Regions from separate parts of the Methyloceanibacter caenitepidi genome, predicted to be linked through region 1. Evidence: predicted binding sites of a transcription regulator. Region 1 holds the regulator's gene; each other region holds the start of a gene.

Evidence for each region. The regulator LexA, encoded in region 1, represses DNA repair genes until DNA is damaged. The targets are predictions, from matches to a motif close to TGTTCNNNNTGTGTTCNG.
Region 2: the regulator LexA is predicted to act here: its motif matches at 1,522-1,539, upstream of GL4_RS03730 (DNA recombination protein RmuC).
Region 3: the regulator LexA is predicted to act here: its motif matches at 2,602-2,619, upstream of GL4_RS09070 (single-stranded DNA-binding protein).
Region 4: the regulator LexA is predicted to act here: its motif matches at 4,030-4,047, upstream of GL4_RS17805 (ImuA family protein).

What each region holds. Positions count from the first base shown of each region.
Region 1 is NZ_AP014648.1:2,192,926-2,200,541, forward strand. It holds gene GL4_RS10210 (ComEC/Rec2 family competence protein) at 1-1,216, shown strand, start outside; gene lexA (transcriptional repressor LexA) at 1,250-1,954, opposite strand; gene GL4_RS10220 (molybdopterin molybdotransferase MoeA) at 2,160-3,359, opposite strand; gene moaC (cyclic pyranopterin monophosphate synthase MoaC) at 3,363-3,854, opposite strand; gene trpC (indole-3-glycerol phosphate synthase TrpC) at 3,851-4,669, opposite strand; gene trpD (anthranilate phosphoribosyltransferase) at 4,679-5,677, opposite strand; gene GL4_RS10240 (anthranilate synthase component II) at 5,730-6,350, opposite strand; gene GL4_RS10245 (SixA phosphatase family protein) at 6,399-6,929, opposite strand; gene trpE (anthranilate synthase component I) at 6,952-7,616, opposite strand, start outside.
Region 2 is NZ_AP014648.1:792,668-800,283, forward strand. It holds gene GL4_RS03725 (potassium channel family protein) at 1-222, opposite strand, end outside; gene GL4_RS03730 (DNA recombination protein RmuC) at 253-1,491, opposite strand; gene def (peptide deformylase) at 1,621-2,139, shown strand; gene fmt (methionyl-tRNA formyltransferase) at 2,190-3,116, shown strand; gene truA (tRNA pseudouridine(38-40) synthase TruA) at 3,131-3,868, shown strand; gene murJ (murein biosynthesis integral membrane protein MurJ) at 3,908-5,542, shown strand; gene murI (glutamate racemase) at 5,559-6,389, opposite strand; gene dapE (succinyl-diaminopimelate desuccinylase) at 6,379-7,569, opposite strand.
Region 3 is NZ_AP014648.1:1,957,474-1,965,089, forward strand. It holds gene GL4_RS09055 (AAA family ATPase) at 1-1,084, opposite strand, end outside; gene GL4_RS09060 (DUF2585 domain-containing protein) at 1,195-1,749, shown strand; gene GL4_RS16735 (MAPEG family protein) at 1,858-2,469, opposite strand; gene GL4_RS09070 (single-stranded DNA-binding protein) at 2,792-3,265, shown strand; gene GL4_RS09075 (bacterioferritin) at 3,374-3,862, opposite strand; gene gyrA (DNA gyrase subunit A) at 4,387-7,152, shown strand; gene GL4_RS16740 (Crp/Fnr family transcriptional regulator) at 7,170-7,616, opposite strand, start outside.
Region 4 is NZ_AP014648.1:3,176,507-3,184,122, forward strand. It holds gene GL4_RS15245 (nickel/cobalt transporter) at 1-1,041, opposite strand, end outside; gene GL4_RS15250 (DUF1007 family protein) at 1,062-1,745, opposite strand; gene GL4_RS15255 (Flp family type IVb pilin) at 1,938-2,120, opposite strand; gene GL4_RS15260 (L,D-transpeptidase) at 2,356-2,922, opposite strand; gene GL4_RS15265 (class I SAM-dependent methyltransferase) at 3,019-3,885, opposite strand; gene GL4_RS17805 (ImuA family protein) at 4,314-5,021, shown strand; gene GL4_RS15275 (Y-family DNA polymerase) at 4,915-6,504, shown strand; gene GL4_RS15280 (error-prone DNA polymerase) at 6,501-7,616, shown strand, end outside.

The sequences.
Region 1 (7,616 bases):
ATGGGCGGCAGCAACTGCGCTCCTGGCCGCCACGTTCTATTTGGTTCTGTCCGGAGCGGCTGTCCCGACGGTTCGCGCCTATTTGATGATGAGCATCGTCATGGTCGCGATCCTGCTCGACCGGCCTGCCATTACCATGCGCAACGTCGCCCTGGCGGCACTCGCCATTCTCACCTTCTCGCCCGAATCCATGTTCGACCCGAGCTTCCAGATGTCCTTCGCGGCAGTCATCGGCCTTGTGGCCGCCTACGAGGCGCTTTCGGCCCGTGAGCGGCTGTCTACCGTCGAGACCAGCGCCCTGTGGCGCCGCCTGCGCTGGACTGCCGCGCTCGTGATGGGGGCAGGGCTAACGACGTTGATCGCCGGTACGGCCGTGGCGCCCTTTGCGGTTTATCACTTCCATCGCATGACCCATTTCGGGATCGCCGCGAACATGATCGTGGCGCCGCTTATCAGCCTACTGATCATGCCGATGGCGCTCCTCTCCTTGATCGCCATGCCGTTTGGTCTCGAAGCCTGGCCGCTGCAGGCCATGGGATATGGAATCGAACTCATGGTGGGCACGGCGGCGTGGGTGGCGTCCTGGCCCGGCGCCGTGACTGTCCTGCCGGATTTGTCGGGCTGGTCGCTCGCGCTCATCGCGCTTGGCGGACTGTGGCTGTGTCTATGGCGAACGCGACTGCGGGCACTCGGCCTCGTGATCGCCGGGCTGGGACTGGCGCTGGCGCCCCCGGGCAACCGGCCGGACGTGCTGATCGAGCGCGACGGCAAGACCGCCGCCATCCGCGGGGAGGGTGGGCTCATCTTCCCGTCGGCAACGGCGGCGAGTTACAGCGTCGAGAAATGGCTCTTGGCCGACGGCGACGACACCGATCCGAAGGTGCTGCCGCCAACAACGCCGTTTCGCTGCGATCCGATCGGCTGCGTGGGCAAGGTCAACGGAAAGACGGTTGCGTTGATTCGGGAATCCGGCGCCATCGCCGAAGACTGCCGCAGGGCCGATATCGTGATCGCGCCTTTCAAGCTCGGCAAGGCCTGCAAAGCCCCGCGCGTCATCGTGGACCGGGCGGCGCTGTCGGCCCAAGGCGCGCACGCGCTCTATATCGAAGGATTGTCCATTCGGACGGAGACCGTGGCGGATCACCGCGGAAGACGCCCCTGGTCGCGGCACGCGAGGTCTCCTGCCACCGATCTGCGCAAAGCTTCGGAACGGTAGCTGGGCCCGAAGGGCAGGAACTCAGTAGCGGCGCTAGTACCGGCGGATAAGGCCCACGAGCCGCCCTTGGACCCGCACACGGTCCGGCCCGAAGATACGGGTCTCGTATGCGGGATTGGCGGCCTCCAGCGCGATCGAGTCGCCGCGTCGGCGCAAGCGCTTCAGCGTGGCTTCTTCCTCGTCCACGAGAGCCACGACGATATCGCCATTATTGGCATCGTCGCACTTGCGGATCAGGATCGTATCGCCCTCGAGAATGCCGGCTTCGATCATCGAGTCGCCCTTCACCTCGAGCGCGTAATGCTCGCCCTTGGCCAGAAGCTCCGGCGGCACCTCGATCGTATCCAGCTTGGTCTGAATGGCCTCGGCCGGCACACCTGCGGCTATCCGGCCCATGATCGGCAGCGCGATGGTCTGCCCTTCGGAGACCGGATGCGCGGCCGGTGACGCGGCACGCCCAAGACTGCCTTCGATCACACTCGGTGAGAAACCGCGCCCGCGTGCGGCCACGCTCTGCGGCACCGATTCGGGAAGCTTGATGATTTCCATGGCGCGTGCCCGGTGGGGCAGACGGCGGACGAACCCGCGTTCTTCCAGTGCCGTGATGAGGCGATGAATGCCGGACTTCGACCGAAGATCCAGAGCTTCCTTCATCTCATCGAACGAAGGCGGAACGCCTGACTCCTTCAACCGCTCATGAATGAACATGAGAAGCTCTTTTTGCTTCGGTGTGAGCATCTGGCCCCCTATTTGAGCGGCTCGAACGCGAGCGCCAACCAAACTAGCTTCGGCCACTCTCGGATATGGCCTCGCCCGTATCGTACAAATCGTGAACAGTATAGATGTTCTATTTGTGTTCCGCAAGCGGTACCCGACACACATCGGCCCGAGCGGCGCTTTTGGACGCCTTTTGTTCGTTTGATTCGGGTTGCCGGGGGGTTAACTAGTCCGGAAACGGAAGGATAGAGACCTTTCCGCCCTCGGGGACGGCAGGGGACGAGGCGGGCTGCACGATGAGGCAGTCCGCGCGGGCCAGGGCTCCCATCAGGGACGAATCCTGGGAGGGAAGCGGGCGAACGGTGCGCGTACCGTCGCCTGCAAAGGCCGAAATGGCCCGATGATAGGCTTGCCGCGGACCACCCTTGGCAAGTGGGGCGGCCAGAATCGCCTCTTGTAGGGAATCCTTCCGGCTGTCGCCGAGAAGCGCCCGCAACATTGGCCGCAGGAAGACGAGACCGCAGACCATCCCCGAGACCGGGTTCCCCGGAAGACCGAGCACACGTGCCTGGCCGAGCCGTCCAGCAAACAGCGGCTTTCCAGGCCGCATGGCCACTTTGGCAAAGTCGAGCTCCATCCCTACGTTGGCCAGCGCGCCCGCGACCAAATCGCGATCGCCGACCGAGGCCCCGCCGATCGTCACGAGGATATCCGCATCGGCGCCGCGCGTGATCGCATCCGCAAGCGCCCGCGCCTCGTCGGGCGCAATCCCAAGATCGACAGGCACGCCGCCCAGCGACTCAACGAGAGCAGTGATGCCGTAACTGACGGACGCCACGATCTCGTCGGGACCAGGCATGCTCCCAGGCGGCACGATCTCGTCGCCGGTCGAGAGGATCGCGACACGCGGCTTCCTGCGAACCGGCAGTTCCGCATGGTTCATCGCCGCAGCCAGTATGAGCGCGCGGGCGCCAAGTCTCGTTCCCGCCGTCAGCAGCACGTCGCCTTCCATGAAATCCTGACCGCGGGGGCGGATGTGCCGACCGGCCTCGACCTCCTTGATCAGCACGCTGTCTCCGAGCGCCTCGGTGTCTTCCTGGATCACCACTGTGTCGGCTCCGTCGGGCACCGGCGCGCCCGTGAAGATCCGGACCGCCTGGCCGGGCTCGAGGATGCCGTCGAAGCGCGCGCCGGCAGCAGACGTCCCCACCAGGGCAAGCGTCGCGGGCAGGGCGCGAACGTCGGCAACACGGACCGCATAGCCGTCCATGGCCGAAGAATCGAAAGGGGGTTGGGTGAGCGTCGCGCTCAAATCTTCCGCAAGCACCCGGCCTGCGCCATGCGCAACCGGAACGCGTTCAACGCCGAGCGCGGTCAATCCCCGAAGGGCCCGTTCAAGCGCGTCCTCGACGGAGATGAGAGCCATCGCTTAAGGCGCGCGGAACGTGCCGGAGCGGCCACCCGTCTTCTCGATCAGGCGGATGCCCGAGAAGCTCATGGCCCGGTCCACGGCCTTGCACATATCGTAGAGCGTGAGGCAGGCGACCGTGACGGCAGTCAACGCCTCCATCTCGACGCCGGTCTTGCCGTCGACCTTCGTCGTCGCCTCGACGCGCAGGCACGCATTCTCACGGTCCGGTGTAAAATCGACCGTGACCTTCGACAGCGCCAAGGGGTGGCACAGGGGAATAAGGTCCGAGGTTTTCTTTGCACCCATGATGCCGGCGATACGCGCCGTCGCCAGCACATCGCCCTTGGGCGCCGTCCCGTCCAGGATCATGTCGAGCGTCGCCGGCGCCATAGTGACGAAACCTTCGGCGGTGGCGGTGCGCGAGGTGACAGCCTTCTCCGACACGTCGACCATGTGGGCCTCGCCGCGCGCGTTGAGATGCGACAGCGGGCTCTTCAAGGGGCTGTTCATTGCGCCGCCTCGGTAGCGGTTTCCTCGCCCGTCAGGAGCGCGCGGGTCGCGGCAGCCACATCGGGCTTCCGCATTAGGCTCTCGCCCACCAGAAACGTCCGGACGTCGGTACGTGCGAGCCGCTCAAGATCTGCGTGATGGAAAATGCCGCTCTCTGAGACGACGATACGGTCGCCGGTCACGCGCGGCGCGAGCCGTTCGGTGGTCTCGAGGGTCGTGTCGAAGGTCTTGAGGTCGCGGTTGTTAATGCCGATAAGCTCGGTCTTGAGCTTCAGGGCGCGCTCGAGCTCCGCCTCGTCATGCACCTCGGCCAGCACATCCATGCCGAGGTCGCGCGCAGCGTCCTCGAGGTCATGGGCCACGGCATCGTCAAGCGCGGCCATGATGATCAGGATACAGTCCGCCCCGAGAACGCGCGCTTCGAGCACTTGGTACGGATCGACCATGAAGTCCTTGCGCAACGCGGGCAGGGAACAGGCCGCGCGGGCCATGGTCAGATACTCCGGGTTGCCCTGGAACGAGGGACCGTCCGTCAGCACAGACAGACATGCCGCGCCGCCGGCCTTGTATGCGACGGCTAGCGTCGGCGGATCGAAATCGGCCCGGATCAGACCTTTCGACGGGCTGGCTTTCTTGATTTCGGCGATAAGCCCGAAGTCTCCCGACGCGATCCGCGCCTTCAGCGCGCGAGCGAAACCTCGGGGCTTGTCGGCGGGATCGAGCTGCGCACGCAAGTCGGCCTCGGAGTGCGTATTCTTCGCAGCCGCAACCTCTTCGCGCTTGTAGGCCAGGATTTTGTCGAGGACCGTCGCCATGGGAAATCCCTATCCGTCCACCTTAGCATTGGTGCGCTCGACAAGCCCCTCCAAAACTTTGAAGGCTTTGCCGCTGTCGATGGACTCGGCGGCAAGCGCGACCCCGTCGCGTAACGTGTTGGCCTTCCCGGCGACCAGCAGCGCGGCTGCGGCATTCATCAGAACGATATCCCTGATCGGCCCCGGATTGCCCTGGAGCACGGACCGGATATGCGCCGCGTTCTCTTCGGCGTCGCCGCCGACGATATCCTCGGGCTTCGCGTCCGGGAGGCCCGCATTACGCGGCGAAATCCGGAACGTGGAGACTTGGCCCCGGTCGAGGAGGGCCACCTCGGTGATATTCGTGGTGGTGACCTCGTCGAGACCGTCCAGCCCGTGCACCACCCAAGCGCGCTCGACGCCGAGGCGCCCGAGGACGCGAGCGATCGGCTCCACATATTTGCCGTCGAACACGCCCACGACCTGATATTTCGTCGACGCCGGGTTGGCCAAGGGGCCGAGCAGATTGAAGATCGTCCGTACCCCGAGTTCGCGCCGCACCTTGGCCACATGGCGCATGGCGGCGTGATGGGCCGGGGCGTACATGAAGCCCAAGCCACACTCGGCGATGCAAGCCTCGATGATCTCGGGCGGGCAGTCGACATTGACGCCCAGGGCGGCGAGCACGTCGGCCGAACCCGAGCGCGAGGAAATCGACTTGTTGCCGTGTTTGGCCACGGGCACACCGGCGCCTGCCACGACGAACGCGGCGCAGGTCGAGATGTTGTGGGTTCCCTTGGCGTCGCCGCCCGTGCCGCAGGTGTCGATCGCGTCCGCGGGCGCTTTGACCGACAAGGCCTTCGCGCGGAGCACGCCGGCGGCGCCGGTGATTTCGGCGACAGTCTCTCCGCGAACATGCATGCCCATCAGCAGAGCCCCGATCTGCGCGTCGGTGCCTTCGCCGGACATGATGGCCTCGAACGTCATCGCGGACGCGTTCTGCGACAGCGTCTCGCCTTGGGCGACGATCTTGAGTGCCTCCCGTACGACTTCGGACTCCGCTTGAGGAGCGGGCGGGGGGCTAGAGGACACCGGCCGTATCTTTCGCCGGGAGACCGCGGCTGTTCCGCTCAACGCGGGCAAGGTCCAGGAAGTTCGCGAGCAATTGATGGCCGTACTCGGAGGCGATGCTCTCGGGATGGAACTGAACGCCGTGCACGGGATAGCTCTTATGCTGCATGCCCATGATGATGCCGTCGGCCGTCTCTGCCGTCACTTCCAGTTCGTCCGGCAGCGTGTCCCGGTCGACGACGAGCGAGTGATACCGGGTTGCGGAGAAGTCCTGCGGCAGCCCGGCGAAGATGCCTTTGCCCGTGTGGCGCACCTTCGACAGCTTGCCATGCATCAGATAGGGCGCACGCACGACCTTCCCGCCATAGACCTGGCCGATGGTCTGATGGCCGAGACACACGCCGAGGATCGGCACGTCGGGCCCGGCACGGCGGACAAGCTCGAGGCAAATGCCGGCGCGGTCCGGATCGCACGGCCCGGGCGACAGCACGATCGCCTCCGGCCCCTCCGCGAGAACTTCGTCGACCGTCACCTTGTCATTCCGATAGACCTGGGTTTCCGCACCCAATTCCCCAAGGAAATGAACGAGGTTGTAGGTAAAGCTGTCGTAGTTATCGATCAGGGTCAGCATGGGTTCAGTTATGCCTTGCGCCAATGTGCCGTCAAGACCGGCAAGCTGTTAGGAGGCGGCGTCTCCCCGTATGTCTCGTGGAGCCAGGAACAGGGACAGGCTGCCGCTCCCCACGTCGACGCTGGACCACAAGCCGGCCGTGAAGTTGATCACCGCCAGTCCGCCCGTGGGATATTTCTCGGCCAAACGGTCCCGTAGCTCCTTCGGCCCAGCCCCGATCAATCCGAGGGCCAAGGCCTGGATCTCGGGATTGTGCCCGACCAGCAAGACGCTTCGCGCGCCCGGTTGCAGGTTGCGCAGCATGTCGAGCAGCTGGTCCGGGCTCGCATGATACAGGGCATCGTCGTAAACCACCTCTGGCTCGATCTTGAGTTCCGGCAACACGAGCGCGAGCGTGTCCACCGTGCGCTGGGCCGACGAGCACAGGATCAGCTCCGGATCGATCCCCCGTTTGGACATGGCCCGCCCCATTACCGGCGCATCGCCCATCCCGCGCGCATTCAGCGGCCGTTCCCGGTCGGGAAGCGCAGGATTCTTCCAGCTCGATTTCGCGTGGCGCAGGAGGCTGAGGGTGAGCATGGTCGAAACCTCCTGGACTCTCTTATTGGCCGCGCTTGACCCGGGCGGCAAACCGGACGGCCTCGTCCGCGGCCTTGAACAGAGCACCGGCCTTGTTGACGCATTCGGTCTGCTCGTTCTCCGGAACGGAGTCTGCCACGATACCAGCACCGGCCTGTACATACATGACACCGTCTTTCACGACGGAGGTCCGCAACACGATGCAGCTGTCCATTTCGCCGTCGGCGGAGAAATAACCGACGCAGCCCGCATAGATGCCCCGCGCAGTCTCCTCCAACTCGTCGATGATCTCCATGGCTCGGACTTTCGGCGCACCGGAGACCGTACCGGCGGGGAAGCCCGCCATCAGCGCATCGACGGCATCGTATTTCGGCGAGAGCTTCCCGGCGACGTTCGAGACGATGTGCATGACCTGGCTGTAGTACTCCAGGAAGAAGCTGTCGGTAACCTCAACGCTGCCGACTTCGGCAACGCGGCCGACATCGTTGCGTCCGAGGTCGAGCAGCATGAGATGCTCCGCACATTCCTTCGCATCGGCCAGGAGGTCTTTCGCCAGCGCCTGATCCTCTTCCGGCGTGCTGCCGCGCGGTCGTGTTCCGGCGATGGGACGAATGGTGACGTCGCCCTTCCGTACACGCACTAAAATCTCGGGGCTGGACCCGACCACGGCGAACCCGCCGAAGTTCA
Region 2 (7,616 bases), 1.4 Mb from region 1:
CGTGGCGACGATCACAAGCATGTACTGCACGAAGCCGGGGAACGAGGCGTCGGTGTTTGCGAGGTTCCGCAATGTTGCGGCGATGGCGCCGACCAGGATCGCATGAATGAAAAGGTTGACGAGGCTCGTCGCGCCGCCAACGGCGAGCTGATCGAGCATCGAGACGTTCATGGTGGAGATCCACATGGACTCCTTCACGGTCTCTGCGACGGTCGGATCCATCTCTTGTCCCCTTAAGTTCGTGTCGTGATGCTATTCGCCGGCCAACAGATCCGGCTGGCGGATGATGCGCGGCCCCTTGCCGGGCTCACGCGCGGCACTGGCCTGAGTGACATTGGGGACGGCTGCCGACGCAGGTGCCGCAGGCGTACCGTGCGGAACGGCTTTGGCGTCGCGAACCGTCTTGGCGTCTTCGTCGAAGTCGAGCTGCTCGATCTTCTGCCCGCGCTTCGTGATCTTGTCCGCCGAAGTGAGGATCTTGTCGATATCGGCGTTGGCCTGGCCGAAGTGCCGCTGCAGATCGAGCACGCGGTCGCGGAACCGTCCCATGTCGGCCATCAGGGTCGACACTTCCCGCTGGATGAGATGCGCCTGCTCGCGCATCTGCACGTCTTTGAGAATGGCCTGCATGGTCTGCACTGCGAGCATCAGCATGTTCGGCGCGCAGATCACGATGCGCGCGCGGTACGCCTTCTGGACGATGTCCGGGAAGTGCTCCGACAAATCCGCAGAGATGGATTCGGAAGGCACGAACAGAATGGCGGTGTCCTGAGTCTCGCCGGGGATGAGATACTTCTCGGCGATCGCATCGATATGCTTGCCCACATCGGTACGGATGCGCCGGGCGGCGGCTTTCTTCGCCTCATCGCTGCGCGCCGTACGGAAGGCCTCGAAGCCTTCCAGCGGAAACTTCGCATCGATTACGACGCCCGCCGGCGTGTTCGGCATATGCAGGAGACAGTCGGGCCGCGTGTTGTTTGAGAGCGTCGCCTGGAAAGAGTAGGCGCCGGCGGGGAGCCCGTCCTTGATGATGGCCTCCATGCGAACTTGGCCGAAGGCCCCGCGCGCCTGCTTGTTCGCCAGGATCTCCTGAAGGCTGACCATGTTGCCAGAGAGCTCGGTGAGGTTCTTTTGAGCCGTATCGATCACGGCCAGCCGCTCGTTCAGCCGCGAAATGGTCTCGTGAGTCTTGCGGGCGCTCTCGTTGAGATCGGTGCCCACCTTGTGGGTCATGCGGTCGAGGCGCTCGTTGACGGCGCGCGCCAAATCGCCGTGCCGCGTCACGCTGATTTCCGCGAGCGTCTGAAGCCGCACGCGCAGCTCGCCGAGCTGGTCTCCTTGCGCGGCGGCGTCCTGCTTTCGGCGGGCAAGATGGACGACCATCACGATCGCCAGAATCAGGAGCGCGAGCACAGCCACTCCGGCGAGCACAAGGCCCACCAGAACGGGGTCGATCATCACCGTCCCGATATGCAGGGGCTCAAGGACCATAGTGACTAGCTATAGGCTGATTCGGGAGGCTAGACCAAAACAGGAACACGCGCCCTGGCGGCGCTTCACACCCGCGGTCGATGCAGCACATTGACCGGAGCCGCATCGGTCCTTATGTCAGCGTCAGTCATGGCTACCATCCATCCCATCGTCACCATCCCCGATTCTGTACTGCGCCAGACGGCGGAGCCCGTCGAACGCGTGGACGACGAATTGCGCACGCTGATGGACGACATGCTGGCGACGATGTACGACGCCCCTGGCGTTGGCCTCGCCGCGCCCCAAATCGGCATCCTGCGCCGGGTGATCGTGATGGATCCGGCTCGAGACGAGGAGGAGCCCGCGCCCCTCGTCATGGCGAACCCTGTGATTCTGCAGCGATCCGACGAGATGCGCGTGCACGAGGAGGGCTGCCTGTCGATCCCCGACGTCACGGCGGAGGTCGAGCGCCCGGCAATGGCGCGCGTGTCCTATCTCGATCGCGAGGGCAAGTCCCAGGAGGCGGAACTCGAGGGCTTTCTGGCCACGATCGTCCAGCACGAGGTCGACCACCTGAACGGGGTCCTCTTCATCGACTATCTGTCGCGCCTGAAGCGCGACATGATCGTGCGGAAATTCACCAAGCAAAAGCGCGCCACGGCGGTCTAAGCCCGGCGAAGCGGCTTCCCATGCGCATCGAACCGGCCTAAGACCGGGCCATGCGGATCATCTTCATGGGCACGCCGGATTTTGCCGTTCCGGCGCTGCTGTCTGTTGCCAAGGCGGGCCACGACATCGTGGCCGTGTATACCCAGCCGCCACGGCCCGCCGGGCGCGGCATGGCCGTTCGCAACTCGCCGGTGCATCAGGAAGCCGAGGCGCTCGGGCTGCCTGTGCGTGTCCCAGAAAGTCTCAGAAGCCCCGCCGAGCAGAAGCGGTTCGCCGCTCTCGAAGCAGACGCGGCTGTCGTCGTCGCCTATGGGCTGATCTTGCCGGAGGTGGTCCTTAACGGCACGCGGCACGGCGTGTTTAACATCCACGCCTCCCTGCTGCCCCGCTGGCGTGGCGCGGCGCCGATCAATCGCGCGATCATGGCGGGCGACGCGGAATCGGGCGTCTCCATCATGCGCGTCACCCAAGGGCTCGACGAGGGCCCCGTCTGCCTCATGGACCGCGTCGCGATCGGCCCCGACATGACCGCGGGCGAACTGCACGATGCGCTTTCGATCCTCGGCGCCGATTTGATGGTGGAAGTGCTCGCAACGCTCGGTGAGGGCAAGCTCCACTGTGTGAAGCAGGACGGCGGACTCGCGACCTATGCGGCCAAGCTCACCAACGAAGAGACCCGTATAGACTGGGCGCGGCCCGCGCAGGAGGTGCACAACCATATCCGCGGCCTGTCGCCCTATCCCGGCGCCTGGTTTGAGCTCGTCCAGAAGGGCAAGACCGAGCGCGTCAAGGTTCAGGGCTCGACGCTGGAGAAAGGGCGCGGGGCGCCCGGTCAGTTGCTCGACGATCGCCTGACCGTTGCCTGCGCCGATGGCGCTGTGCGCCTGACCCGCGTCCAGCGTGCCGGCAAGAAGCCGATGCTGGCGGACGCGTTTCTACGCGGCGTCGATCTGCCGGTCGGCAGTACGCTTCTCTAGGCGGGCGCGCGATCATGCCCCGCTACAAGCTCCTTCTAGAATATGACGGCACGCCGTTCGTCGGCTGGCAGTTGCAGGACGGCCAGATGTCGGTTCAGGGGCGGCTTGCGCAAGCGGTCGAGGCCTTCTCCGGCGAGGGGGCGATCCCGCGCGGGGCCGGACGAACTGACGCGGGCGTTCATGCAACGGGGCAGGTGGCCCATCTCGATCTCGAGAAGGATTGGGAACCGGCGCGGGTGCGCGATGCTCTCAATGCGCAGCTGCGTCCAGATCCGATCGCCGTGCTGTCGTGCGAGAAGGTCACCGAGGCGTTCGATGCGCGCTTCTCGGCCAAGGCGCGACACTATCTCTATCGCATCGTCGATCGCCGCCCGCCTTTGGCGCTGGAGCGCGACCGGGCCTGGGGCGTGTTTAAGCCGCTCGATGCCGAGGCCATGCATGCGGCCGCGCAGACCCTTCTTGGCCATCACGACTTCACGACGTTCCGCTCCTCGGAGTGTCAGGCGGCATCCCCCAAGAAGACGCTCGATCGGCTCGACGTCTCGCGGCATGGCGAGATCATCCGGGTCGAAGCCTCGGCGCGCTCGTTCCTGCACAATCAGGTGCGCTCCATGGTCGGCTCGCTGAAATGCGTCGGCGAAGGGCGCTGGACGGCCGGTGAGCTGAAATCGGCCTTGGACGCGCGCGACCGGGCGGCCTGCGGACCCGTCGCTCCGGCTTGCGGCCTTTACCTGGTCAAGGTCGACTATTAATCCTGGATGGGCGCCCGAGCGGGCGAAGGGGACACATCCATGATCAGGCGCATTGCCACCGTCGGCGGGCTGACGCTCGTATCGCGCCTCTCGGGTTTCATTCGCGATGTGGTGATGGCCGCCATTCTCGGCGCCGGGCCCGTCGCCGACGCCTTCTTCGTCGCCTTCCGGCTGCCGAACCATTTCCGCGCGATCTTCGCCGAAGGCGCGTTCGCGGCAGCCTTCGTGCCGGCCTATGCCCATACACTGGAGAAGGCGGGGCTGCCTGCGGCGAAACTCTTCGCCGATCAGGTCGGCGCCGCGCTCATCACCATCAACCTCGTCCTGCTGGCGATCGCGCTCCTGTTCACACCGGACGTGGTGATGCTGCTGGCGCCGGGCCTGTCCGACGATCCCCAACGCTTCGACCTCGCTGTCGCGCTCACGCGCATCACATTTCCTTACCTGGCGCTTGTGTCGCTGGAGACGCTGTTCGCAGGCATCCTCAATGCCAACAATCGTTTCGCGTCCGCCGCCGGCGCTTCCATTCTGCTCAACGTCTCGCTGATAGCCACCCTGGCGCTCGCACCCTATTTCGAGAGCGCGGGTCACGCGGCCGCATGGGGCGTGCTAATCGCAGGCGTTGCCATGGTGCTGCTGGTCGGCGGCGACGCGGAGATGCACGGCTACGGCATCCGCCTGCGCATGCCGCGGCTCGACGAGCCCACGAAGCGGTTCTTGAAAGCGCTCGGCCCCGCGATCATCGGGGCGGGCGGCGTGCAACTGGCGCTCTTCGCCGACACGGTGATCGCATCCTTCCTGCCGGCCGGCGCACTATCAGCGCTCTACTACGCCGACCGCATCAACCAGCTTCCCATCGGTGTCGTGGGCATCGCGGTCGGCACGGTGCTGCTGCCGGAAATGTCGCGGCGCCTCGCGGCGGGCGACATCAAGGGTGCGGCATCGGCGCAGGCGCGCGGTATCCAGCTGGCGCTCCTGCTGACGCTCCCGTGCGCGGCGGCAGCGATCGCGATTCCCGATCTGATCATGCGGGCGCTGTTCGCCCGCGGTGCTTTCACGAGCGAAGACGCGCTATCCGCGGGTCATACGCTCGCCGCCTATTCGCTCGGCCTCATTCCCTTCGTGCTACTGCGGAGCTTCACCGCGCCCTTCTACGCGCGCGGGGACACGGCGACCCCCGTGAAGGCCGCGCTACTGGCCGCCGCCGTGAACATCGCGCTGAAGGTTGCTCTGATGGGCCATCTCGCCCAAGTGGGCCTTGCGCTGGCGACCAGCATCGGCGCTTGGATCAATCTGATCCTGCTCGCGGTCTTGGCGCGCCGCCAAGGCTTTGCCGTGTCCGGCGGGGCCATTCGCGGTCCCGTGGCCAAGCTCGCCGCCATCGGTATCGCCTTCGCCGTCGCGCTCTATTTCGGGGGCCTCGCGCTGGAGAATGCCTTGGCCTCCATGACCAAGTTCCGCGAGGAGTCGATACTCGGCATCCTTGTCGTGGTAGGCGGCATCCTCTATTTCGCGGCAGTCTTCCTCATCCTGGGGTGGGGTTGGTTCGCCGGTCTCATGAAGGAGATCGAGCACGAGGCATCGCTGCCCGCGCCGATCAAGCCGGACCTTATCGAAGACCCGACGGATGCGTCGGAAAGCCTTCCGGACTCCGAACCGCCGCCCAAGCTCTAGCCGATCGCGTCTCGGCCTAAGCCATCTTCAGATCGACAAGCGTCACGGCGCCGTCGTCGATGTCTTGCCCGAAGAAGATCGCGCCGATCCGCGCAAAGCGCTCCGGCGAGTCCGTGGCGAAGAAGCGGACGGTGCGGGGCGCGCCGCTAATTCCAGCCTGCAGTGTCGAATTCGCCAGTGTCTCGGCGACCGCCGCCGCCGTGGTCTCGGCCGAATCCACGAGCGTGATGGTGTCGCCTACATGGCGCTGGATGGCGCCTGCGAGGACAGGAAAATGCGTGCAACCGAGCACCAGCGTGTCGGGTGCGTCGGGCCGCGCGAACAGCGGCTCGAGATAATCCTCCACAGCCGCAGTGGTGGCACGCGTGTCCGCCCAGCCTTCCTCGGCCAGCGCGACGAAGACCTGGCACGGTAGCTGGGTGATCTCGGCATCGGCCATGAGACGGTGAATGGCGCGCGCGTACGCCCCGCCTTTGACGGTGCTCTCGGTCGCCAGCACGCCGATGCGCTTGTTACGGGTAGCCGCGACGCCGGCACGCGCGCCCGGTTCGATCACGCCGATCACGGGCACGGGCGCCAGCCCCTCCTGCAGCGCCTCCAGCCCCACCGACGAAGCAGTATTGCAGGCGATCACCACCATCTTCACGTCCTCGCCGAGGAGAAGGTGTGTCGCCTGAAGTGCATAGGCGCGGACGGTGTCCGGGCTTTTGGTGCCGTAGGGGAGACGCGCCGTGTCGCCGAGATAGACGAAGTGCTCGTCCGGCAACCGGGCAGTCAGTGCCCGCAGGACCGTCAAGCCGCCCATACCGGAATCGAAGACGCCGATGGGGCGCGGATCACCGTTCATTGGCGTTCCCAAAGGTCTCGAAATAGCGCGCGATGAACCGGCGGTAGATCGCGGTCAGCGTTTCGAGGTCGGCAAGCACGGCGTTCTCGTCCGTCTTGTGGATCGTCTCGGTCGTCAGTCCGAATTCCACGACGGGGCAATAGTCCTTGATGAAGCGCGCATCGGATGTGCCGCCGTCGGTGGAGAGGACAGGCGTCTTTCCGGTGAACTCTGTCACGGCCTCGGCGAGAAGTTCATCCAGCGCGCCGGGCTTCGTCACGAACGCGTCGCCATGCGGCGCAAAATCCAAAGAGAACGAGAGCGCGGTGCCGGACAGCGCCGCGCCGATGCTCTCGTGGAGCATGGCCTTCAAGGTTTCGGCCTCATGGTTGTCGTTGAAGCGGATATTGAAATGCGCTTCTGCCCGCGCCGGGATCACATTGGTCGCCGGGTTGCCCACGTCGATGCTCGTCACCTCGAGATTGGAGGGCGAGAAGTGGGGGCTGCCGGTGTCGAGAGGCGTCGCATACAGCTTGGCGAGCGCCGTGACGATACCCTTCACAGGATTGGCCGCAAGATGCGGATAGGCCACGTGGCCTTGTTGTCCGGTCACTGTGAGGTGCCCGGTGAGGCTCCCGCGCCGGCCGATCTTGATCGTTTCGCCGAGAACGCTTGGGTTGGACGGCTCCCCCACGAGGCAATGATCGGGGACGAGGTTCGCTTCCTCCATCCAGGCCAAGACCTTTTTCGTGCCGTTGATGGCCGTGCCTTCCTCGTCGCCAGTGATGAGGAGGCTGATCGTGCCCGGCACCTGGCCGCCGCGCTCGGCTACGTAGTCGATCGCCGCGGCGGCGAAACAGGCGACCGCGCCCTTCATGTCCGAGGCACCGCGTCCATAGAGTCGCCCATCGGCGATCTCGGCGGAAAAGGGCGCATGGGCCCACGACGTTTCGTCGCCAGGCGGAACCACGTCCGTATGGCCGGCGAAACACAGATGCGGGGCGCCGCCGCCGATGCGCGCCACGAGGTTGTCGACATCCGCCGTCCCGTCCTCGGTGAAGGTCAGCCGGTCGCACGCAAAGCCGGCCGCCACGAGAGGCCGGGCGAGCGCATCCAAGGCGCCTGCGTCCACCGGCGTGACGCTGGGGCACCGGATGAGGCTTTGCGCGATGGCGACCGCGTTGTCGGCGGGCGATGACATGACCAATGTCCTTAGAATTGCAGCGCGCCCGCACCAGGCGCGGCCAC
Region 3 (7,616 bases), 240 kb from region 1:
GGACGGTGATGGCCCATGCCAGCCGCAAGGGGTGCTGGGTGATGCTGGCCCGTTCCGAGCCGCCTTCCTCGATCTTCCAGGTGACGGGCTCGGTGACGATGCGCTTGCCGGCTTTGGTGCGCACGACCGGGTTGCCGGTTTCGGCGTCGAAGTCCTCGACCAGCCCCAGCGTGCCGTTGACGTAGCGTCCGGCCGGATCGTTCTTGGTGAACATCACAACGGCCCCCAGTTTCAGGGCCAGCGTCTCCGGCGACAGGCACCCCCGCTTGAGGGCGTCGATGGCGAATTGAGCGCCTTTGCCAGTCATGGGGAAGATATGCGGTTCACCCTCGAGCTTCGCGAGCTGCTGCCGGTTGATGTCGTCCACGGCGGCGTTGTGCGTGAAGAGCCGCGTCCGCGTGGGCGGCAGCGTATCGTGTGCGACGATGCGCGCGGCGAGACGCTCGCGGTGAACATCGGTGCAGGCGTTGGCACGGATCGCATCGAGAATATCGAGGAAGGGGCGATCTTCCTGGCGATGCTGTTCGGACAGATAGCAGACGGTGGGATCGAGATCGCGCCAAGCGGCGGAGCCGTGGGCAAAACTCGCGTCTGCCTCGTCTTCGTCGCCGCCGAATTGCAGCATGCCGTCGTCGGACTGCCGGCGCACGACCGGCGGCAGCTGAAAGAAATCGCCGACCAGCACGACCTGAAGGCCGCCGAACGGGGCGTTCGTCGCCCGCACATGGCGGCAGACCGTGTCCGCCAAGGTCAAGGTCCGGGCGGGCAGCATGGACACTTCATCGATGACGAGGACTTTGGTCTTTTCGATGCGTCCGGCGAGGCGGCGGTTGCCGGCGATAGTGTCCAAGTCGCGCCGGGAGAGGGCGCTTTTGACGCCGACGCCGCTCCAGGCATGGATGGTGACCCCATGGCCGTGCGTGGCGGCGATTCCCGTCGAGGCTGTGTAGGCATAGGGGATGCCCGCCTCGGCCAGGTCCTCCAGGTAGCGGTTCACCGTGTGGGTCTTGCCGCTGCCCGGCCGGCCCGTGAGGAAGACGCTGGCGCCGGTCTTGAGCAGCTCCAGGGCCTCGTCTTGCGTCATCACTGTCTCCTATCGCGCGCACTCTCCGAACTGGAGATGGCGGGGAATGAGTTGTACCCATTCAAACGACATCAAGGTCCGATTCGCGAGCGCTAACAAAAACCATGACCATGACCCGCACCCAGTATGTCATTGCCGCCGGTCTGATCGTGGCGACCGCACTCGTGCTTTACGCCATGGGCCATCCATGGATCTGCAAATGCGGCACCGTGAAGCTCTGGCACTTCCAGGTGGTGAGCTCGGAGAACTCCCAGCACATCTTCGACTGGTATACGCCTTCGCACATCATCCACGGCTTCCTGTTCTACTTCCTGTTCTGGCTGATCGCGCCGCGGGCCTCGTTGGGCACGCGGCTGCTTCTCGCCATCGGCGTGGAAGCCACGTGGGAGGTCGTGGAGAACACGGACTACGTCATCGATCGCTATCGCGAGGCCACGGTGGCGCTCGACTATTACGGCGACAGCGTCCTCAACTCGGTGAGCGACATCCTGTTCATGGTCTTGGGCTTTGTGCTCGCAGCCCGGCTGCCGGTGTGGCTCACCGTGACCATCGCCATCGGCTTCGAGGTCTTCACCGGGATCATGATCCGCGACGGCCTCGCTCTCAACGTGCTGATGCTGTTGTGGCCGAGCGAGACGGTGCTGCGATGGCAGAATAGCCGGTGAGTTCAGGCGCGTGTCATGGTTCGAGGCCCAGCCAGCATCCTGCGGCGCGAGGGCGATAGCCCGAGCCTCGAAGGACCGGTGGGCACCTCACCATGACGGATGCTGCTGCTAGAGCGGAACCCGGATCCCGAACACCATGATCAGGATGAGCCAGACATAGGCGATGACGGTCGGGTAGAACGTCACGCCAAAGCCGAAGGCCCGGAGGTACGGGTTCTTGTGGTAGCCGACCCAGAACAGTATGCGGCCGAGCACGAACAAGCCCGTCAAGATCGGCAGCGTGCGCGCCTCCTCGATGGGGCAGTACATCGCCAGCCCGGCGTTGGCGATGAAGTAGGCCGTGAACTGCTCAAACGTGTTGAGGATGAATTTCGTGTTGATCTCGACCGGCGAGTTCGGCTTCGGCGTCGAGCCGACGAACATGGAGGGGTCGAGCCGCTGCGCCGCAACGATGCAAATACCAAGGACGCCGGGAAGGATCGCTACCACGGCGTCCTTGATGACAAGGGCGAGCCGGTCGGCGATGCCCCATGCTTCGGGCGTCCAATCCCAAAACGTCTTGCCGGCCGCAAAGACGGCCGCTGAAAACAGCCAGTTACCAACCAGCGTGGCGATGAAGGGCCACTGCATGGCGGTGAAGCCGAAATACTTGACCCGTGGGTCGCGCCGCTTGCCCTTACGGCGCGTGGATGTCTGTCCCTGGCGGACCTGCCGCTGCATCGTTCTTGCTTTTCCTGGATCTGGGGCAGGCGCCCTCGGAGGATGAAGTGCGCTGCCAAATATTCTCTGTCGTTTTGTTTAGCCATAGGGCGCACGCCAGGGAATAACAAGAGGGCAACATGGTAGACGATTGAGAACAAAACAGGTACATTCGACCTGCATTGCCGTCGTCCCCCAGGTTGTGGACAGGGAGGAAAGGCGGGCGATGCGTCCTGGCACGCGGGTGCTCATGCGCCTATCGTGCCGGATTGGCCGTCGCGGGCTCGAAGCTCGCGCGGACCGGGATTATTTACAGCGGCTCGTATGCGGGGAGGTCGGAAACATGGCCGGATCGGTCAACAAAGTCATTCTCATCGGAAACCTCGGTGCCGACCCCGAAGTGCGCCACACTCAGGACGGCCGTCCCATCGTCAATCTGCGCCTGGCGACGACCGAGAGCTGGCGCGACAAGAACTCGGGCGAGCGCCGCGAGAAAACCGAGTGGCACCGGGTGGTGATCTTCTCCGAAGGGCTTGCGCGGGTCGCCGAGCAATATCTGCGCAAAGGCTCGAAAGTGTATGTCGAGGGATCGTTGCAGACCCGCAAATGGGAAGATCAGTCCGGCCAGGAACGCTACACCACCGAGGTCGTTCTGCAGGGCTTCAATTCGACGCTCACCATGCTGGACGGACGCCAGCAGGGTGGGGGCATGAGCGAAGGCGAAGGCGGCGGCGGTGGCGGCGATTTCGGCCGCACCAAGCCTCTCAGTGGCGGCGGCTCGTTCAACAAGGAACTGGACGACGAGATCCCGTTCTAGATCTTGGGCGCGTTTCCCCGGGCGCGGCTCCCAAATAAGCGCGAGCGTCGTGGCGCGGGGCGCCGCGTGACGTAAGCCACGCCGGCGCTGCAGCCACGATCGCGGGGCTTAGGCGTCGCCGGACGACTCGACGCCGGAGACGTATTTGGAGCTGAACGTTTCCTCGCCCAGACGATCCAGCAGGCTCAATTGCAGCTCGAGCCAGCTCTTGTGGCCTTCCTCTTCCAGGACGATTTTTTCGAACAGCGTCCTCGTGCCGACATCGGACTGTTCGCCGGCCTGCATGGCGGCCTCGGTGTAGAACGCGATCGCCTCTTCTTCGTCGGCGAGATCGGCTTTGAACATCTCCTCCAGGGATTTCGCCTTGACCGGCTTCTTGTAGAACGTGAGTTCCGGCTCGCCGTTCAGGAAGATGATGCGGTCCATGTATTCGTTGGAGTGACCCAGCTCTTCCGTCATCTCCTCGCGCATCTGCGCCGCCAGCTTGTCCAGTCCCCAGTCGTCCAGCGTATGGGCGTGAAGCTGGTACTGGTGCATCGCCGACACTTCCATCGACAGCGCCTTCTGCAGGTTCTTCATGGTCGTTTCGTTGCTCATCGTGTCATGTTCCTTTTCGTCAGGGCCTCGATCGGGGCGCCATGATCCCCGGCGCCAGTTTCTGGAAGGTCAATATCCGAACGGTCGAGACCGGTTGAAATTCCTGTCTTGGTTGGTCCCAAACGAACCAGATCCTTCAGATGGGATCTTGATCGCGGTCTTCAATGCGACTGGAAAGCGCGCTCACGGGGCGGCGGACGTCCGGGAGCATGCTCCAACAAGGAGCCGATTCGGATATCCGCTTTCCCCTTGGAGCCCCCATGAAGCGGCTGCCGACGGCGTCTCAAATCGCGCTTGCGCAGCGCCGAATCCACCGGCCCTATTTGCCGCACCAAGTGCTTTGGCAAGTATCTGTAATTGCAGGGTAAAATACTGCCAATAAGAGGCCGTTGGCGGTTGCAGAATCGTAGCGAAATCAGCTATAGAAACAGCTTCTCGAACGCATCCTAAGAACCCCGCGCGGCTAGAGCATCGGCGCGCTTGGGAGTGCGTTCTCCGACCGATTTTAGAAGGCATTTCCGTCCTTGGCTGACGAAGAAGACGAAGGCGTCGAGGGACCATCCTCCTCCGATATCCGGCCGATTTCGCTCATCGATGAGATGAAGCGCTCCTATCTCGATTACGCCATGAGCGTGATTGTGTCGCGTGCGCTGCCCGATGCGCGTGACGGCCTGAAGCCCGTGCACCGCCGCATCCTGTATTCGATGCGCGAGAACAACTACACGCCGGACCGGCCGTACAACAAATGCGCGCGCGTCACCGGCGACACGATGGGTAAGTACCACCCGCACGGCAACCAAGCGATCTACGACGCGCTGGTGCGGCTTGCGCAGGACTTCTCAATGCGGCTGCCGCTGCTCGACGGGCAGGGGAATTTCGGCTCCATCGACGGCGATCCTCCGGCGGCGGAGCGTTATACCGAGGTGCGGCTGGCCAAGCCCGCCATGGCGCTGCTCGACGACCTGGAAAACGACACGGTCGACTTCCAGCCCAACTACGACGGGCGCGAGAGCGAGCCGGTCGTTCTGCCGGCCAAGTTCCCGAATCTGCTCGTCAACGGTGCCGGCGGCATCGCCGTCGGCATGGCCACCAATATCCCGCCGCACAATCTCGGCGAGGTTTGCGACGCCTGTATCGCCTATTTGGACAATCCGGCCATCGAGATCGACGAACTGATCGACATTATTCCGGGTCCGGACTTTCCGACCGGCGGGCTCATCCTCGGGCGCCAAGGCATACGCTCGGCCTATCACAAGGGCCGCGGCTCCGTGATCATGCGCGGACGCGTGCACGTGGAGGAAGTCCGGAAGGACCGCGAAGCGCTCATCGTCAGCGAGATTCCCTATCAGGTGAACAAGGCGTCGATGGTCGAGAAGATCGCCGAGCTCGTCCGCGACAAGAAGATCGAGGGCATATCCGACATTCGCGACGAGAGCGACCGTCAAGGCATGCGGGTCGTCATCGAGCTGAAGCGCGAGGCCATGGCCGACGTGGTGCGCAATCAGTTGTACCGCTTCTCGCCGCTCCAGAGCACGTTCGGCTGCAACATGGTGGCGCTGAACGGCGGCCGCCCCGAGGTGCTCAATCTCAAGGACTTGATCCGGGCTTTCACCGACTTCCGCGAGGAGGTCGTCGGCCGGCGCATCAAACACCTGCTCAAGAAGGCCCGCGACCGCGCCCACGTCCTCGTCGGCCTGGCCATCGCCGTGGCCAATATCGACGAGGTCATCGCGGTGATCCGGAAGGCGCCGGATCCTTCCTCGGCGCGCGCGCAGTTGATGGAGCGGGATTGGCCGGCCAAGGACGTCGCCCCGCTCGTGGAGCTGATCGCCGATCCTCGCCACAAGGTCTCGGCGCAAGGCACCTACAAGCTGTCCGAAGAGCAGGCGAAGGCCATTCTCGATCTTCGGCTGCAGCGGCTCACGGCGCTCGGGCGCGACGAGATCGGCGACGAGCTGAAAGGGCTCGGCACGCAGATCGCCGAGTATCTGGAGATCCTGCGGTCGCGCTCCCGCATCGTCGATATCGTCAAGAGCGAACTGAACGAGCTCAAGGAGCAGTTCGGCACGCCGCGTCGCACCGAGATTACGGAGATGATGGGCGAGGTCGAGGACGAGGACCTCATTCAGCGCGAGGACATGGTCGTGACCGTGTCCCACAAGGGCTACATCAAGCGCGTCCCGCTCACCGCCTACCGCGCGCAGCGCCGGGGCGGCAAGGGGCGCGCCGGCATGGCGACGCGCGACGAGGATTTCGTCAGCCGTCTGTTCGTCGCCAACACGCACACGCCCGTCCTGTTCTTCTCCTCGCGCGGCATGGTCTACAAGATGAAGGTCTGGCGTTTGCCGGCAGCGGCGCCTCAGGCGCGCGGCAAGGCCCTCATCAATCTGCTGCCGCTGGGCAAGGACGAGATCATCACCACGATCCTGCCGCTTCCCGAAGACGAAGCGTCCTGGGAAAAGCTCGACGTGATGTTCGCCACGAACGACGGCGGGGTCCGCCGCAACAAGCTCTCCGATTTCATCGAGGTCCGCCAGAACGGCAAGATCGCCATGAAGCTGGAGGAGGGCGACCGCATCGTCGGCGTCGAGGTCTGCAACGAGCGGCAGGACGTGCTGCTCACGTCGGCCGACGGCCAAGCCATTCGCTTCCCCGTGAGCGATGTCCGCGTGTTCAAGGGCCGGCAATCGTCCGGTGTCCGGGGCATCAATCTCGGCAAGGGCGACGAAGTCATCTCCATGGCCATCCTGACCCATGTGGACGCCGACGCGGCCGAGCGCGCCGCCTATGTCCGCCAGGCCAACATGGTGCGCCGAGGCGGCGAGCAGGAGCCGGATATCGAGCAGGAGACCGAAGGCGCCGAGCCCGTGGCGATCAGCCCCGAGCGCTACGCCGAGCTCAGCGCCCACGAGCAGATGGTGCTGACGATCTCCGAGAACGGCTACGGCAAGCGGTCCAGCGCGTACGAGTACCGGGTGTCGGGCCGTGGCGGTAAGGGCATCATCGGCATGATCGTGAACGAGCGGAACGGCAAGCTCGTCGCGTCGTTCCCGGCCGATGACAGCGACCAGCTGATGCTCGTGACCGATCGCGGCCAGCTGATCCGCGTTCCCGTGGACGGCATTTCGGTTGTCGGACGGTCGACCCAAGGCGTCATCGTCTTCGATACGGCCGCGGACGAGCGTGTCGTCTCCGTCGAGCATATTCCGGACGAAGCCGGCAACGGCGACGAGAACGGCGATGGCGATGCTGACGTGGCGCCCGAGCCGGACGGCGGGGAGACCGGCTAAGGGTTCAGCCCAGTGGGTTAAGACCTCGGCCCGTTAGTATTCATCCGCGGTGCGGACATCAGCGACGCCGATGCCGGTGACAGGGCGGCGAGAGCCGGCAGGTCCCGGACGAATACGGTATGGCGGTCCGGCTGGGACAACAGGCCTTCGCTGCGCAGCCGCGACATGATCCGCGACAGCGTATCGGCATTGAGCCCGAGATACTCGGCCACCTCGCTGCGGCTCAGCGGCAGCTCGAAGACGACGCGCCCCTCGGAAGCCGGAACCCCGATTTGGGTCGCAAGCTCGATCAGAAACGCGACCAGCCGCTGCGTGCTGTCGAGTTGGCCCACTGCCGCGAGATGAATGGCCTGGCGTGCCGATTGGCGGGCGACGGCCATGTCGAAATAAGCGCGCGCATCTGCATTCGCCTCCAACAGCCTCGCGAAGGCGTCATAGCGGTACCGCAGCACCTCTCCGGCGGT
Region 4 (7,616 bases), 980 kb from region 1:
GACCGTCCAAACGGCCTCTGCCCACCGCGTATTCTCACCGCCGATTGCAAGCGCAACGTTGCGCGAACCGATCGCCAAAGACGCAAGAACCGAGACCGTAATCGCGGTGCCGAGCGCCATGGCAAAGGTCGAGGCGACCCCCGCCCAGAACAGCCCTTGCGCAAGCGCGAAGACGAGAACGAGGACCGCGCCGGAACATGGCCGAATGCCGACGGATAGAACCACCGCCCAAATTTTTCGCCAAGTCATCGGTTGCGCGATCTCGCGAACGTCCACGATATGACCGCAGGCCTCGCATGACTCGTGATTGTGATGATGGTGACCGTGCCGGTGATCGTGGCCGTGGGCGTGACCATGATCGCCATCGTCGTCGTGATGGCTGTGGTCGTGGTGGTGATGCCCCTCGCCCGCTTCCGTCGCTCCCCTGCGGCGCCAGACTCTCCACAGCGTCGATACGAGGAGCGAAAGCCCAACCAGAAAAACCAATGCGTAGCTGGCGCTCTCCAATTGCTTGACCCAGCGATTGACCTCGATCCCGGTGCCGTTAAGCGCAATAATCAGAACACCGACCAGGGCCACGGCCATCAAGCCTTGGACCGCCGCTGCGAGGAACGAGACGAGAATGCCACGGCGCACCGTTTCTCTGTTGGCAAGCACATAAGATGAGATGATCGCCTTCCCATGGCCCGGCCCTGCCGCATGGACGACGCCGTATATGAAGCTGAGTCCCGCGAGCCATAGCCCGGCCCGCCAGGCATTGCCCTCCTTGAGCTTCTTGATCGTCGCCGCAAGCGGCCGCAGCAGTTTCTGCTGCGTCTGAATGATCCAAGTCTGCAAGCGGCTGAATGGACCTTGCGCCTTTAGGGGCGCGGCTTGAACAGCGGCGGCCTGCGGCCGGGGCGTGCCCTGCGGCGCGCTGAATGCTGACGGCGGCGCCTGACGCTGGGCCGGCGCACCGAACGCCGAGGGCGGCGATTGCGGCGCCTCCGCCTGTGCGTGTGTCTGCCCAAGTGGCATCAGCGCCAAAACGGACAGTCCCAAGCATCCAAGAATGATTCTTGCTATTCGGCGCCGCATGTCACCGTCACGGTCTGCGCGAATTGCGATCCATAGTTGGAGTCCGGCCCGAGCTGACTGAAGAAGGATTCGGTCAGGGCCTTGGCGTCTTCGGCCGCCTCCGGATCAGCCGCGACGACTTTGGCGGCGCAGCCTGGCGCCGATCCGGCGATCTTCACCGGGTCCGTCTCGGCAAAGCCGAACGCCACGAAGAACGAGGGATCGTAGACATCCACCGTAACGCTCTTGGAGCTCGGCGAGAGCGGCGCCTCGAGCGGCAAGGTGAAATGGAGTGTCAGCGCCGTGCCGTCGTACTCGACCCAGTAGTCCTCGGGCCCTTTCAACGGTAGAAACGTATCGTCGCCCTCCCGCCTCACATAGGTGAAGTAGTCAAAGTCCTTCAAGGATTCGACGTTAACCTTGGCAAGAGGCTCGAGTTCATCCTTCGCATAGGTGCCGTCGCCATTGGTGTCGAGCCCCTGCACCGCCATGGCGCTGTAGAACTCGTCGAACGTCCAGGCGTGTCGGATGCCGGTGATTTCTGTTCGAGGGCCGAAGACCACTTCGGAACGCACAGTCGCCCAAACGTGGGGATGCGCCTCCACGGAGGCCGCAAAGCCGGTAGTGGCCGCTCCCAAAAGCGCCACGTGTAGGGCCGCGCGCGTCGCGCGCCCGCTCCAATATGGCAAGGCTCCGCTCCTTTGATTCGAAGCGCGTGGATTAGCCCTGAATTATGGAGGATTGGGGGCTGTAACGAAATCACATCCTCTGAGGCTCTAGGGAAGCGCTCCGGAAGAGGATGTGTTCGAGATCGTAGAACAAAGAAGAAAAGAAAACGGCGAGCCCGGAGACCGGGCCCGCCAAAGCTTGCGTTCGCTATCTTACGATGCGCCGCCCGGAAGCTTCTGAAGCTCCGTGTTCACGTTCGTGAAGATACCCGTCAGGGTACCACCGACCGTGCTGACGATCGTGATGATCGCAACGGCGATACCAGCAGCAATCAGGCCATACTCGATAGCGGTTGCGCCGGACTCGTCATTGATAAAACGCTTGATAGAAGTCATCTGGACTCTCCCATTACACTTGGAACTCTCAACATCGGCCCCGTACGCACTCCGTTTGGCCCGTGGAACCTGACGAGGAAGCTAACAGTCAGCCGTTAGACATAGGTTAAATCGATCCTCTAAAGTCGGGATCCTTAGGGTAAAAAATCCCTTAACGAGAAATTCCAAAAATCCAGCAAATCTGCGGTTTTGTTCTGACCGTTAACCTCAGACTTACTTCCTATTAACTTGCGGTTTACCATGTGACGCTGACGGGCGTCCCTATGGATACTCGTTGATAGAGATCGGCCACGTCTTGATTGAACATGCGGATGCAGCCGTGGGACACCGACTGGCCAATGGACCAGGGCGCATCGGTGCCGTGAATGCGGTAGAGGCTCTTGCCGAGATACATCGCCCGCACCCCCAGCGGATTGCGGGGATGCCCTCCCGGGACATAGGCCGGCAGGTCGGGGTTTTCCCGGCGCATTTCAGCCGTCGGCGTCCATCCGGGGTTCACGCGCTTTTCGCTGACATAGGTTTCGCCAGACCATCGCGCGTCGCCCTTGGGGGCCGCGATCGGATAGCTGATGGCTCTCCCGCCCGGCAGGATATAGTAGAGCCGGGCCTGGCCGAACTGGACGAAGATGGTTCCGGGCTTGTAGCCGGGGGGCACGGACACCAGATGGCGCCCCACCACTTGGGGCTGCGGCGGCGCGGGCGACAGGATCGAATCGAACAGCCCCGCCGAGACTTGGGTGGCCGGCAAGGCGGCGAGCGCCGCCGCAAGCCCAACGGCGGCCGGAAATTCGAGGATACGCATCACAAAACCTCGTTACGCTTCTTTGCAGGAAGCGTGGGGTGATTCTGGTTAGCGAAATCCAAACGGACGTGCCCGTGCGGGAAAGTGCCCGGCCGGTCAGTCTGGGCGCGTGCCGGTGACGATGTGGACATGGGCGTCCATATGCACGGCCCCATCAGTTTCGTGCTGCGCATAGCGCTGGGTCAGGCGTCGGCGTACGTCGGCACTGACGGCTGCGTCGGCCTCGGCGAGCAGGTCGCCGAGTGAGAAGGCGCTGAATGCGAAGTCCACGGCAGCCTCCGGCGGGACTCCGCCCCCAAGAGGGATCGTGCCGCGCCAATCGCGGACTTCGAGGTCGCGCAAGCCGGCGGCCTTTAGAAGACCCAATAGCTTTTCCCCGCCTGCATAGCGAAACGGCCCAGGCGCGTCGGGGTCCGGTTCCGGCACCTCCATGACTTGGACTACGGCCTCGCGCAGGCTCGTCATCCAGGGGTTTTGCGGCGGCGGGCCCCAGACGGCGAAGGCAATCCGACCGCCGGGTGCGAGCCAGGACGAAAGGTTTGAGAAAGCAGCCTCAGGGTCGTCGAAAAACATGATGCCGAAGCGCGAGACCAGCCGGTCATACGGGCCGGCGGGCGCAGGCGCGCGCTCCCCGTTGGCGATGTGAAAGGCGATGTCGCCCGTTTCGGTCGCGGCGCGGGTTCGTGCCTTCTCGACAAGGGCGGGTGAGATATCGATCCCGTGCACGCTGCTTCCTGCGGGCGCGTTGCGCAGGATTTTCAGCGTGGTGCCCCCGCCGCCGCAGCCGATCTCCGCGATCCGGAGGGGCCGATCCAGCTGAAGCGCATCGATCAGCGGCGCATCGACAGGATCCAGCGTGGCCTCCATGGCGCTGAGCTGATCGCACCATTTCTGCCCGCGTTCGTTGGCCCAATCTTCCGCCGAAACGGTCTGTGCCGGGGGCTGGGGCTGGATCTGGCTCATGGGCAACGTCTTCCTTCTCTTAGCGATGCGCCCTCTAGATGACCGCACGGACGCGAGGACGCAAGCGCGGCATTTGCGCCGGCTGGACCTCAATTAGGAGCCGCCACCCAACCTCCTTCCTTGACTCATCCCCGACTCGGGAGTAAGAACAAAACAGGAACGAGAGTGGAGTGTCAGTAATGCGTAACAACGTTCCAGACGGCGATCTTAGTGCCCTCGTTCCGCCGGCTGACGTTGAAGAAAGAGCAGGCGGTCACACGGGAAGGGTCCTGATTGAGCGGCTACGGGCATCCATCCGAGCACTCGAACAGGTTCCCGTCTCCTTAAGCATCCCCCCCGCGCCGGGTGCGGCCCCTTCCCGTCCCGCCTGCTCTTTGACGCCTTCTTCTTCTGCCTCCAACACAGCGAATGCCGCTTCGCACAGCCCTTTGAGCACGCTGCACCAAGCAGGGCTGCACGAGATCAAGCCCCATGCCTATCGCGACACGCCGGCGGGGCTGGGGCTTGCCCTGTCCGTGATTGCCGACATCCAAAAGCAAGGTCCGGGAGCGGTGCTGTGGTGCATGACGCAACGGCACGCCCAGGAATGGGGACGCCCTTACGGACCTGGCCTCCTCAAGGCTGGCCTCGACCCGGCGCGCGTCCTTATCGTCGAGACACACACCGCGGACGAAGCCGCCTGGGCTCTGGAAGAAGGGCTGAAAAGCGCCTCCCTGATCGCAGGCCTGGCCCAAACCGAGATCAAGACGCAGCTCACCGCCCGGCGTCTGGGGCTCGCCGCCCGCGCCGCCGGCACGCCATGCTTCCTCCTCACCGGTCATGGCGAGGCGAAGATCCCCGGCACGCTCACGCGCTGGCGGATCGCCACGGAGGCCAGCGCCCATATCCCTTTCGATACCGGCGCCGGCTTCGGCGGAGGCGCCCATTTCGGCGAAGGTACTCCTGGCCCCGCCTGCTGGCGCCTCTCCCTCGAACGCAGCCGGGCCAGTGCTCAACGAGAGGGAGTCGGCTTTCATGTGGAGGCCGAACATGACGGCCCGCATGAGCCGGATGGTCTGCGTGTGGTTCCCGCATCTTCCGATCGAGCGGCTGACCCGGGAACGCTTGCGCGCGGGTCACGCACCGCCACCGGCTAAGGCGCCCTTCGCGCTTGTCGGCAGCGACACGCATGGGCTCACGCTCACGGCCCTCAACATCCCCTGCCGGCAGGAGGGATTGACCCCCGGCATGCGGCTGGCCGATGCCCGCGCCATCTGCCCCGCGCTCCTCACTGAGCCCAATGCGCCGGATAAGGATGCGGCCTTTCTGGAATCCCTCGCCCGCTGGGCCTCCCGCTACAGCCCGTCCCTCAACGTGGACGGCACTGACTGCCTTTGGCTCGACGTGACCGGCGTCGCGCATCTTTTCGGCGGCGAGTCCGAACTGCTTGCCGATCTCAAAGACCGTCTTGCCAGGCTGGGCTTCCGCGCGCGGTTTGGCTGCGCCGGAACGCTCGGGGGCGCCTCGGCGCTGGCGCATTTCGCACGGCGCAGCCCCGCCCTCGCCGTACCCGACACCCTGCCGGACACGCTCGCGCCTTTCCCCGTCGAGGCCTTGCGCCTCGAGCCTAATACAGTCCTCCTCTTGCGGCGGCTGGGACTGAAACGCATCGGCCAGCTTTACGGCCTGCCACGCGCCAGCCTCGAACGGCGCTTTCATTCGAAGGACGCCGCCGAAAGCGTCCTGCGCCGCCTCGACGAGGCGCTGGGACGGAGGAACGAAACGCACGCACCGCTTCTGCCCGCACCCGATTACGTGGCGCGCCTCTCCTTTGCCGAGCCGCTCATCTCCCATGACGGGGTCCTGGCCGGTCTTGAACGTCTGGCGGCCGAGCTCTGCGGCATGCTCGCGCGCGCACGAGCCGGCGCCCGGCGCGTGGTGTTGTGGGCCGCACGCACGGACGGCTCCTCCGTCGCGCTTGAAGCCGGCTTGAGCGCGCCATCGGCGACGGCGGCGCACCTGGTGCGCCTTCTCAAGGAGAAGCTCGACACGATCGACATGGGATTCGGCGTCGACCTCATGACCTTCGCGGCGCTCGCCGTCGACGATCTGTCCCCGGAGCAAACTGCTCTCAGCGCGACCGACCGCAAGCCCGGCCCCGAAAAACTCATCGACGCGCTTGCCAGTCGTTTGGGCGCCCGCACCGTGCGCCGCCTGTTCCCGCAACAAAGCCACATCCCCGAGCTTGCGCAAACGGCGCGCAGCGCCTTCGCAAAGCTGCCGGCCTGGACCGGCGACGCCCGCAACACTTCTTTGGAGAAGCCGCCGCGCCCGCCCCTTCTGCTCGCGACACCGGAAAGTGTGACCGTGATGGCGGAAGTCCCCGAAGGACCGCCGCTCCGCTTCACTTGGCGGCGCGTCAGCCGCCGCGTCGTCAAGGCGGAAGGGCCTGAGCGCATCGCGCCCGAATGGTGGCGCGTCCTCGACGGCAGCCCGGCGCAGCGCACACGCGATTACTACCGCATCGAGGACGAAGATGGCTGCCGTTACTGGGTCTTCCGCGAGGGGCTTTACCAGGAACGGGATGAGGCGCGCGATGGCGATCCCCCGCGCTGGTTCCTGCATGGGGTGTTCCCATGACTGGTCATCCCATGACGGCTCTTGCCGAACCCCGTTACGCCGAACTCGACGTCACCACGAACTTCACCTTTCTACGCGGCGGTTCCCATGGCGAAGAGCTTGTGGCGCAAGCGGCGGCGCTCGGCCATACGGCCATAGCGGTGGCGGACGCCAATACGCTTGCCGGCGTGGTACGGGCGCATATCGCGGCGAAAGAGGCCGGCATCCAGTTCATCGTCGGTGCGCGGTTGATTTTGCAGGATGCGCCGTCCCTTCTCGCTTATCCCACGGACCGCGCGGCCTATGGCCGGCTCTGCCGCCTGCTGACACGCGGGCAGCGCCGCGCCGAGAAAGGGGAATGTCTTCTCGTGCTCGACGACGTGGCGGAACACGCGGATGGGCTGATCTTCATCGCGCTGCCTTCTTCATCGTCATCGCCCGGCTTGACCGGGCGATCCAGTAACCACCGTCCTATCGATTGCGAAGATCAGGGGTTAGTGGATGCCCGCTTTCGCGGGCATGACAGCACTTTCGAAGCGCAACTCATGCGTATCAAAGAAGCACTGCCCTTCCGCACGCCGCTCTATCTCGCCGCTCATCACGGCTATCGCGGCGATGACCGCATACGGATCGAAAGGACCGCGCGCCTCGCCGAGAGCACGCGCATCCCGCTCATCGCCACTGGCGGCGTGCTGTATCACACGCCGGAGCGCCGACCGCTCCAGGACGTGCTCACCTGCATCCGCGAAAAATGTTCGCTTGGAGAGGCAGGCTTTCGTCTCGAGGCCAATGCGGAGCGGCATTTGAAGGCGCCCGCCGAGATGGCGCGGCTCTTCAAAGGCTACGAAGAGGCGCTGGAGCGCACGGTCGAGATCGCGAACGCATGCCGCTTCTCCCTCGATGAGTTGAAATACGAATACCCGGACGAACCGGTTCCCGAAGGCAAGACCCCGCAAGGACATCTGGAGGAGCTGGCGTGGGAGGGCGCCGCCTGGCGCTTTCCGGATGGCATCCCGGACAAAGTCCGCGACACGATCGAAAAAGAACTCGTGCTCATCGAGGAGCTCAACTACGCGCCTTACTTTTTGACCGTCTACGACATCGTCCATTACGCGCGCAGCCTCGGCATTCTC